DNA from 3 places in the Streptomyces sp. NPDC044921 genome. Region 3 is predicted to be linked to each of the others. Evidence: riboswitches for the same ligand, from Rfam matches in the RefSeq annotation. Region 3 holds a riboswitch; each other region holds the start of a gene.

Region 1 (3,264 bases), on a different contig from region 3:
TCACCCAGGGCCTCGCCGACGAACTCCAGCTGGTCCTCGCCCCGCTCTTCGTGGGCGACCCGCGCGCGCCCCGGCTCTTCGGACCCGGCGGCTACCAGGGCGGCCGGCTCCGGCTGCTGGAGACGCGGCGGATCGAGGACGTCGTCCTCATGCGCTACGCGCCGACCGCCCCCGGGACCGGCGCCCTGCCCGCCGCCGCCGACCACCACTGGCTGGCCCTCGCCTGCGAGTTGGCCGAGCGCTGCCCGCCCGCGAAGACGGCGTTCAGCGTGGGCGCGGTGGTGGTGGCCGCCGACGGCACGGAACTGGCCCGCGGCCACTCCCGGGAGGGCGGTGACCCGGTCGTGCACGCCGAGGAGGCGGCCCTGGCCAAGATCGACCCGGCCGATCCCCGGCTTTCCGGCGCCACGGTGTACAGCAGCCTGGAGCCCTGCGCCCGCCGCGCCTCCCGCCCCGCCCCCTGCGCCCGGCTGATCCTCGACGCGGGCGTACGCCGGGTGGTCACCGCCTGGCGCGAGCCGGACACCTTCGTGGCGGCCGCCGACGGCGGCGGCGTCCTGGCCGCCGCCGGAGCGGAGGTCCTCGTCCTGCCGGAGCACGCGGAACGGGCCCAGGCGCCCAACCGTCACCTGCTGCCCTGAGCCCCCGGCGTCGGGGGTGGCGCGAGCTGTCCCGCGCATGGCGTACACTGGAATCACAACGACGCGGGGTGGAGCAGCTCGGTAGCTCGCTGGGCTCATAACCCAGAGGTCGCAGGTTCAAATCCTGTCCCCGCTACTGAAGGCCGAGGGCCGGAATCCGAAAGGGTTCCGGCCCTCGGTGTTTTCGTCCCCCAGCCCCTCACTCAGGGTGAGCGAATCCTGCCGCTCCGCATAACAACTGACACACCGTCAAAACCCGTCAGTCACTTGGAAGGCGGTCAACTCGCCCGATTCAAGCCGGTCATGCCGGGTATGTCCGCGCGAAAAAGGTTAATGATCAAGCGGAATCGCTGGAATACGCACCGCGGCTCCATTAACGTTCGATAACGCAGCGCGGTCGTCCCAGCCGTCACAGAAGGCGGCTCCGTGCGCACGCGCCGAATCCCGAAAGGGAACCGGGGAACCACCACTTGGGGTGAATCGAGCGGATGCCGCCGTGCAAGCACGGCCGGTATACGCGCGTAGGAGACCTTCCTGCTCCGAACCCGTCAGCTAACCCGGTAGGCGAGAAGGAAGGAAAGGAGTACGCCTACGTGGCGTCCAACCGGCCTGCCCCCGCGGCCCCGTTCGCGACGGACCAGCGCGACACCGAAGTCTTCGGCTACGGCGGTCAGCGCACCGACGAGGGCCCGTTCCAGGAGTGGAACCCCACGGCGGAGTCCATCCGCCCCGTCCGTGGCCGGCATCGCGTCACCAAGCAGCGCGGCGGAGGGCTCGCCCGCAGCTCCACCGTCCTGGGCGTCGGCGTCATAGCCGCCGTGGGCGCCGGCGGCATGGCCAGCGCCCAGACCGGCAAGCCGCCGGTGTCGATCTCCGTGCCGGACCTTCCCTCGGTGGGTTCCCTCATCTCGGACGACGACACCCCCGAAGGCTCCGCAACCCCGCTCAGCGACCTCGCCACGGCCGCGGCGGACACCGACCAGGGCACCTCCGGCGCCGGCGAGGCCCTGCGCGCCCGGATCATGGCCCAGGTCGAGCACCAGCAGGAGCAGATCGAGACCAAGGCCGCCGAGGAGGCCGCGGCCGCCGCCGAGAAGGCCGCCGCCGAGGCCGTCGCCAAGGCGGAGAAGGAAGCCAAGGCCAAGGCCGCCGAGGCCAAGCGGAAGGCCGAGGAGGAGGCCCGCAAGAAGGCCGAGGCCGAGCGGCTCGCCGCCCTCGCCAAGCAGTACACGCTGCCGACCTCCTCGTACACCATCACCTCCAGCTTCGGCCAGGCCGGCGCCTACTGGTCCTCCGGCTACCACACCGGTCTCGACTTCGCCGCCCCCACGGGCACGCCGATCAAGGCGGTCCACAGCGGCACCATCACCGAGGCCGGCTGGAACGGCTCGTACGGCTACAAGACCGTCCTCACCCTCGATGACGGCACCGAGATCTGGTACGCGCACCAGTCGTCCATCGGCGTCAGCGTCGGCCAGAAGGTCAGCACGGGCGACGTCATCGGCCGCGTCGGCGCCACCGGCAACGTCACCGGGGCGCACCTGCACCTGGAGGTGCACGCCGCCGGCTCCAGCAGCGGCATCGACCCGATGGCCTGGCTGCGGGGCAAGGGACTCAACCCGTAAGCGCCGAGCGCCACAAGAAGCACCGGCAGCCCTGACGACGACCCCCCGGCGTCAGGGCTGCCGGTTTTCCCGGGGCCGGAGCGTGCTCAGGACCGGTAGGGGTTGTACGCCGGATACGGGGTGGGGTGAGGGGCGTACCCGGCCGGGTGGCCGTATGCGGGCGTCTGCCCGTACGCGTGGCCGTGTCCGTACGCGTGGCTGTGACCGTACGCGCCGGGCGTCGGCCACGGCGGGGCCGTCACCGGTACCGCGGGGGCCGTGACCCTGGCCGCGTGGTCCAGGGCGGGGCGGGCCGCGTCCCGGCGACGCCACAGTGCGGCGAGCAACTCCATCTCCCGTACGGCGAAGTCGGCCCCGGAGTGGCCGCGGCGGGCCCGGTGCCGCAGGAACGCGAGCGACGTCGCGTACGCCTCGTAGCGCGCCACCTCCCGCGCCGCCGCCTTCCCGGCGTGCCGGCGGGCGTACTGGCGGGCGATCCGGCGCGCCCGCATCGAGCCCAGGGCGTACGGTTCGGCCGGGGACAGCCAGCCCGCGACCGCGTAGGCGGGCAGCTCCGCCCGCACGGTCCGCAGCTCCCGCTGCCGCGTCCAGATCACCAGCCACGTCAGCAGGCCGAAGATCGGCACCATGAACGCCGCGTACACGGCGAAGAACCCGTACTCGCCGAACGCCGACGAGCCGTTCCACATCGCGTGCATGCCCATCGCCAGCAGCAGCCCGGTGACCGGGAACGCGACGCGGCGCGCGTGCCGGCGGTCCGCCGAGAGCGCCGCGACGCCGAACCCGATGCCGGTCAGGACGGTGAACAGCGGGTGCGCGAACGGCGACATGATGATGCGGACGAAGAAGGTCGCCGCCGTCACGGAGGCGATGCCGCTGTCGCCGGTGAGCTGGTCGGTGCCGAAGGCGGTGCCCAGGTAGAGGATGTTCTCCGTGAACGCGAAGCCGGTCGCGGTGACACCGGCTATGACCACGCCGTCGACGATGCCGGTGAAGTC
Region 2 (3,264 bases), on a different contig from region 3:
CTGGAGCGGGCCGGCGCCACCCTCGACGCGCACGCCGACCACCCCGGCGTCCGGATCAGCCTGGAGGTCCCGGCCTCCCGGCTCGCCAAGGGACTCGGTCTGATCGCCGACGCGCTGCGGGCGCCCGCGTTCGCGGACGGCGAGGTCGAGCGGCTGGTCCGCAACCGCCTCGACGAGATCCCGCACGAGCTGGCCAACCCCTCGCGGCGCGCCGCCAAGGAGCTCTCCAAGGAGCTGTTCCCGGCGGACTCGCGCATGTCGCGGCCCCGGCAGGGCACCGAGGAGACGGTCGCCGCGATCGACTCCGCGGCCGTCCGCGCCTTCTACGAGAAGCACGTCCGCCCCGCGACGGCCACGGCCGTGGTGGTCGGCGACCTCACGGACATCGACCTGGACGCCCTGCTCGGCGACACCCTGGGCTCCTGGACCGGCTCCTCGGCCGAACCGCGCCCGGTGCCGCCGGTGACCGCCGACGACACCGGCCGGGTCGTCATCGTGGACCGCCCGGGCGCCGTACAGACGCAGCTGCTGATCGGCCGGATCGGCCCGGACCGGCACGACCGCGTCTGGCCCGCCCAGGTGCTCGGCACATACTGCCTCGGCGGCACGCTCACCTCCCGGCTGGACCGCGTCCTGCGCGAGGAGAAGGGCTACACCTACGGCGTGCGGTCCTTCGCCCAGGTGCTGCGGTCCGCGCCCGACGGGTCCGGTGCCTCGATGCTCGCCATCAGCGGGTCCGTGGACACCCCCAACACCGGCCCGGCCCTCCAGGACTTGTGGACGGTGCTGCGCACCCTCGCCGCGGAGGGGCTGACCGACGCCGAGCGGGACGTGGCCGTGCAGAACCTGGTCGGGGTGGCCCCGCTGAAGTACGAGACCGCCGCGGCCGTCGCGAGCACGCTGGCCGACCAGGTCGAGCAGCACCTGCCCGACGACTACCAGGCCACGCTGTACCGCCAGCTCGCCGCGACGGGCACGGTGGAGGCCACGGCGGCGGCCGTCAGCGCCTTCCCCGTGGACCGTCTGGTGACCGTCCTGGTGGGCGACGCGGCGCAGATCAAGGCACCGGTGGAGGCCCTGGGCATCGGTGACGTCAAGGTCGTGGCCGCCGAGTAGCGGCACGCGCGCAGGGGCCCTGGTTGTCTTCCAAGGCACCAGGGCCCCTTTATGCCCGAATTGAGGCGGGAGTTGCCTGTCTGCCCTGTGGGATGCGCTACAAAACGCCCGATCCGTTTGGGAATTGAAAGTGCCCCCGCTTAGCGTCGTCCGGGCTGTTCGTCAGGCAGTGCGCCGCACCCGCGGCACCGGACAGTCATCGCCGAGTCCCCGTACGGCGCGAGCCAGGGGAGCCGGGGACCCAACCGCAGTCCCTGGGGTGAATCGGACGCCCGCGCGAGTCGCGAGGGAGTCCGTAGGAGACCTTCCTGCTCCGAACCCGTCAGCTAACCCGGTAGGCGAGAGGGAAGGAAAGGACCAGCCACTTCATGGCGTTCACACGCGCCACCGGCAAGCATCGCCGTCCCAGCAGGATCCAGCGCGGCACGGCCCGCGCGGCGGGCGTCGCGGCTCTCGCCACCACCGGTGTGATCGGCACCGTGGCCGCCCCGGCCTTCGCCGCCTCCGAGCCCGCCGTCGAGCAGACCGGCCTCACCCCGGTCGTCACCATGGGTGACACCGTGGCCCGGCAGATCGACGCCCAGGCCGTCGCGCAGAAGCAGGCGGCCGAAGAGGCCGCCGCCCGCAAGCAGGCCGAGGAGGCCGCCCGCGAGCGCGCCGCCGAGTTGGCCGAGAAGGCCAAGGAGGCCGCCGAGAAGGCCCGTGAGGCCAAGGAGCGCGCCGCCCGCGAGGCCGAGCGCAAGCGCCTCAACAGCTACGTGTCCCCGATCCCGGGCTCCTACGTGTCCACCGGCTACAAGGCAGGCGGCGCCGTCTGGTCCTCCGGCAGCCACACCGGTATCGACTTCCACGCCGCCAGCGGCACCCCCGTCCACGCGGTCGGCGCGGGCACGGTCGTCGAGGCCGGCTGGGGCGGCGCCTACGGGAACCAGGTCGTGATCAAGATGAACGACGGGACGTACACCCAGTACGGCCACCTGTCGTCCGTCGGTGTCTCGGTGGGCCAGCAGGTCACCCCCGGCCAGCAGATCGGCCTGTCCGGCGCGACCGGCAACGTCACCGGCCCGCACCTGCACTTCGAGGCCAGGACGAGCCCCGAGTACGGCTCGGACATCGACCCGCTCGCCTACCTCCGCTCGCACGGCGTGAGCCTCTGACGCCACCCGCTGCGCATCCGAAAGGCCCCGGCTCACCGAGCCGGGGCCTTTCGGCATTCCCGGTGCCGCTGTCCAAAAAATATCCATGGATTCCGGGCTGCCGTCGGAAATTCCGGCTGATTGCAATAGAGTCACGGAACAGGCGTCACGCGTCGGCGTTTCACGGGGATTAAGCGGAGGTCGGGTCATGCGTATTCCCGCGCACTCGGTGTGCACGGCCATCCGGGACGACATCGTCGCGGGTGTGCACGAGCGCGGCAGCCGCCTCACCGAGGAGCTCCTCGCGCGCCGCTACGGCGTCTCGCGCGTCCCCGTGCGGGAGGCCCTGCGCACGCTGGAGGCCGAGGGCTTCGTGGTGACCCGGCGGCACGCGGGCGCGTGCGTGGCCGAACCCACCGAGCAGGAGGCCGCCGACCTGCTGGAGATGCGCGCGCTGCTGGAGCCGCTCGGTGCCGCACGCGCCGCCCAGCGCCGTACCGAGGCCCACCTGAAGGTGCTGCGCGGCCTGGTCCGGCTCGGCCAGGAGCGCGCCCGCCGCGGCACCAGCGACGACCTGCGCTCCTTGGGCGGCTGGTTCCACGAGACGCTGGCGCAGGCCTCCGGCAGCCCCGCCCTGATCGCGATGCTCACCCAGCTGCGCCACAAGATCGCCTGGATGTACGCGGTGGACGCGCCGGCCGATCCGGTGGCGTCCTGGACCGAGCACGGCGCGATCGTGGACGCGGTGGCGCGCGGCGACAGCGAGCGCGCGCGGGCGGTCACGGCGCAGCACACCGAGCGCGCCACGTCCGCGCACCGGCTCCGGCTCGGCGTCGCCGCCGAGCGTGTGAGGAACTCGCAACATCCCGTAAACACGGCGGGCCTGCGGCATTAACACGGAAGCCGTATACAAAGAAGGGGATCCGCCGGGGGATTATTTCTGCTGCCGATTTTCCGGCAGCCCGCGTGAATTCTTGAGCTCAAATTGATTGAGGGCGGGGCCGGAGAAGAG
Region 3 (3,264 bases):
CACGTGCACCACCGTCTCGTCGGCGCCGGACATCATCGCGCCGAACCGGCACGAGACGGCCACCAGCGAGCCGGTCTTGCCGCCCAGCACGTCCAGGTAGTGCTCGACCGGGTCGCGGCCGTCCTGCGGTCCGGCCGTCTCCAGGATCTGCCCGGTCACCAGCCGCTCGAACGCCTCGGCCTGCACCCGCACCGCCTCCGGGCCGAGGTCGGCCAGGATGTGCGAGGCGCGGGCGAAGAGGAAGTCACCGGTGAGGACCGCGACCGAGTTGCCCCAGCGGGTGTTGGCGCTGTCCACCCCGCGGCGGACGGCGGCCTCGTCCATGACGTCGTCGTGGTACAGCGTGGCGAGGTGGGTCAGCTCCACGACGACGGCCGACGGCACGATGCCGGGTGCGTACCGGTCGCCGAACTGGGCGGCGAGCATCACGAGCAGCGGCCGGAACCGCTTGCCACCGGCCCGCACCAGGTGCTGGGCGGCCTCCGTGATGAAGGGCACCTCACTCTTGGTGGCCTCTAGCAGGCCTTCCTCGACAGCCGCCAGTCCGGCCTGGACATCGGCTTCCAGAGCCTGGTCCCGCACGCTCAGCCCGAACGGCCCGACGTCGGTCACGAGGGGTCTCCTGTCTGCTGGTGTCTGCCGGTGCTTACGCGGATTGTCGATAGGTCGCTGACATCACTCGAGTCAGCGTATCCGGTCACGTTTCGATCACCGCCAGCGCCCATGGTTACAGGCCGGGTGGTATCCGATCACGACCGCTATGTTTTCGATCGGCTCATAAGAATGGACATGTTCCGACTTACCAGGAATTCGCGACCTATGTGGGATTTGCGACATTGACGAAGCGAACACCCTTTACGGAACATTGCGCCCGAGGTCGTGATCAGTGAATTGAATCACTTCGTCCGCTTCGCGGCCGCCCCCGGGCGCCGAACGCTCCCTCCTTCCGCGGAAAGCGAGTTGAGCCTTGGCTCGCGCAAAGGATCAAGCGGCCGTTTGCCCTCTGACCAAGGTCATCCGGCACCCTGTGTGACTCCGGCGCTTGTTCCCGGCATGTGCTGTCGCATACGTTCCGGCGCAGTCCGGCGGACCGCCGAATCCTGCCGCCGCCCGGACTCCCCACACACACCGACTCACTCACGCAGGGCAGGAGCGGGGGACCCAGGTAAGTCGCCGGTCCGCGACAAGGACCGGCTCGGGGTGAAGCCGCGCACGACAGCACCACGCCGTGTGCGGCCGGGCACCTCCCGGCCCGAACCCGACAGCTCACCTCGCAGGCGCCGGAGAGGAACATCGCCATGCCCGGACGAGGTAAGCACCGTCGCCCCAGCAGGAACCCGATCACCCGTGGTGTCGTCGCCGTCGGCACCGGCGGAGCGGCACTGACCCTGCCGCTCCTCGGCGCCACGCACGCGAACGCCGCCGAGCCCCAGAGCGCGCCCGCCGCGCAGACCGTGCGGCAGGCGGCCCAGCCCGCCACGTCGCTCACGTACACCGTGGCCAAGGGCGACACGCTCTACGGCATCGCGGAGAAGTACGACGTGTCCGGCGGCTGGAAGCAGCTGTACAAGGCCAACCGCGCCGCCGTCGGCGACGACCCGAGGGTGATCCACGCGGGTCTGAAGCTCAAGGTGGCGACGGCCAAGGCCGCCGACGAGAAGAAGGCCACGCAGTCGTCCGCCCCGGCCAAGCCGGCCGGTGGCGTGACGCGGGCCACCCCGGTCGCCGCGAAGACCTACGCGAACAACCTCGACGGATGGATCCGCGAGGCGCTGGACATCATGGCCCAGAAGGGCATTCCGGGATCGTACGACGGCATCTACCGCAACATCATGCGGGAGTCGTCCGGCAACCCGCAGGCGATCAACAACTGGGACTCGAACGCCGCCAAGGGCACCCCCTCCAAGGGCCTGCTCCAGGTCATCGACCCGACCTTCGCCGCCTACCACGTGCCCGGCACCCCCTACGACCCGTACGACCCGGTCGCCAACATCACGGCGGCCTGCAACTACGCGGCCGACCGCTACGGCTCGATCGACAACGTCAACGGCCCGTACTGAGCCGCCCCGCCCAGCAGTCGCTCGAGGACGACGGCGATGCCGTCGTCCTCGTTCGACAGCGTGATCTCGTCGGCCACGGCCTTGAGTTCGGGATGACCGTTGGCCATCGCGACGCCGTGCGCCGCCCAGTCGAACATCGGGATGTCGTTGGGCATGTCACCAAAGGCGATGGTGTCGGCCGGCCGCAGCCCCAGGTGCTCGGCGGCCAGCGCCAGGCCCGTCGCCTTGGTGACGCCGCACGGCTGGAGCTCGACCGTGCCGGGCCCCGACATCGTCACCGTCGCCAGTGAACCCACCACCGAGCGGGCCGTCGCCGCCAGCTCGTCGTCCGACAGGCAGGGGTGGCGCAGCAGCACCTTGCTGATCGGCTCGCCCCACAGCTCGTCGCGCCGGTGGACCCGCACCGCGGGCAGCGTCGGGTGCGGCATGAGATAGCCCGGCTCGATGAGCGTGAGCCCGTCGACCCCGTCCTGGTCGACCGCCGCGTACACCTCCCCCACCTCGGCCTCGATCTTGCCGAGGGCGGTCTCCGCCAGCTCCCGGTCCAGGGTGACCGACCACAGCAGCCGGTGCGCGCCGGCGTCGTACACCTGCGCGCCCTGCCCGCACACCGCGAGCCCCGTGCACCCCAGGTCGTCCAGGAGCGGCCGCACTCTCGGCGCCGGGCGGCCCGTCACCACGAGGTGCTGGGCACCGGCGTCCGCCACCCGCGCGAGCGCGGTCAGGGACCGGTCGGACAGGGTGTCGTCGCCGCGCAGCAGCGTCCCGTCCAGGTCGGTGGCGATGAGGGAATATGCGAGGGGTGCGGCCATGATCAGAGAATACGGACAACGCGCCCGTTCGTTTCATCGCACGGCGCACGCCGATTGCCCGGTTGAGGGCCTCTGCACCGGTTGGCAACAACATGGTCCGCTACCTACCCGAGGGGCCGCATCGAGCGGTACCTTCCAAGTGTCCAGGGGGGACTTGATCGGGGGGTCAGGTTGAACAGTGGGCGCATTCGCGTGGCCGGGCCCGGGGAGCTCGGCGAAGGGGAAAGGGAGCGCTGGCGCGCGCTGCGCGCCGCCTCCAAGGCACCACGCAACCCTTTCATGGAACCGGAGTTCACCGAGGCCGTCGGTCGGGTGAGGCCCCGGGCCCGGGTCGCGGTCGTCTACGAGGGCCCGGAGCCGGCCGGCTTCCTGCCCTACGAAGCGGCCCGTTG

The links. Region 3 has a riboswitch for cyclic di-AMP ahead of AC07DA_RS25870 (transglycosylase SLT domain-containing protein). Riboswitches for the same ligand answer to the same signal wherever they lie in the genome.
Region 1: linked by a shared signal. The riboswitch ahead of AC07DA_RS14290 (M23 family metallopeptidase) and the one ahead of AC07DA_RS25870 (transglycosylase SLT domain-containing protein) in region 3 are both predicted to bind cyclic di-AMP.
Region 2: linked by a shared signal. The riboswitch ahead of AC07DA_RS27485 (M23 family metallopeptidase) and the one ahead of AC07DA_RS25870 (transglycosylase SLT domain-containing protein) in region 3 are both predicted to bind cyclic di-AMP.

Annotation. Positions count from the first base shown of each region.
Region 1 covers NZ_JBWKIF010000007.1:328,369-331,632, forward strand. Annotated here, with positions in the region: gene AC07DA_RS14280 (dihydrofolate reductase family protein) at 1-641, shown strand, start outside; tRNA gene AC07DA_RS14285 (tRNA-Met) at 704-777, shown strand; cyclic di-AMP (ydaO/yuaA leader) riboswitch at 1,067-1,223, shown strand; gene AC07DA_RS14290 (M23 family metallopeptidase) at 1,235-2,266, shown strand; gene AC07DA_RS14295 (PrsW family intramembrane metalloprotease) at 2,353-3,264, opposite strand, start outside.
Region 2 covers NZ_JBWKIF010000020.1:39,043-42,306, reverse strand. Annotated here, with positions in the region: gene AC07DA_RS27490 (M16 family metallopeptidase) at 1-1,116, shown strand, start outside; cyclic di-AMP (ydaO/yuaA leader) riboswitch at 1,307-1,472, shown strand; gene AC07DA_RS27485 (M23 family metallopeptidase) at 1,485-2,273, shown strand; gene AC07DA_RS27480 (GntR family transcriptional regulator) at 2,461-3,147, shown strand.
Region 3 covers NZ_JBWKIF010000018.1:15,558-18,821, forward strand. Annotated here, with positions in the region: gene AC07DA_RS25865 (polyprenyl synthetase family protein) at 1-612, opposite strand, end outside; cyclic di-AMP (ydaO/yuaA leader) riboswitch at 1,117-1,295, shown strand; gene AC07DA_RS25870 (transglycosylase SLT domain-containing protein) at 1,299-2,060, shown strand; gene AC07DA_RS25875 (HAD family hydrolase) at 2,024-2,872, opposite strand; partial or broken gene AC07DA_RS25880 (GNAT family N-acetyltransferase) at 3,044-3,264, shown strand, end outside.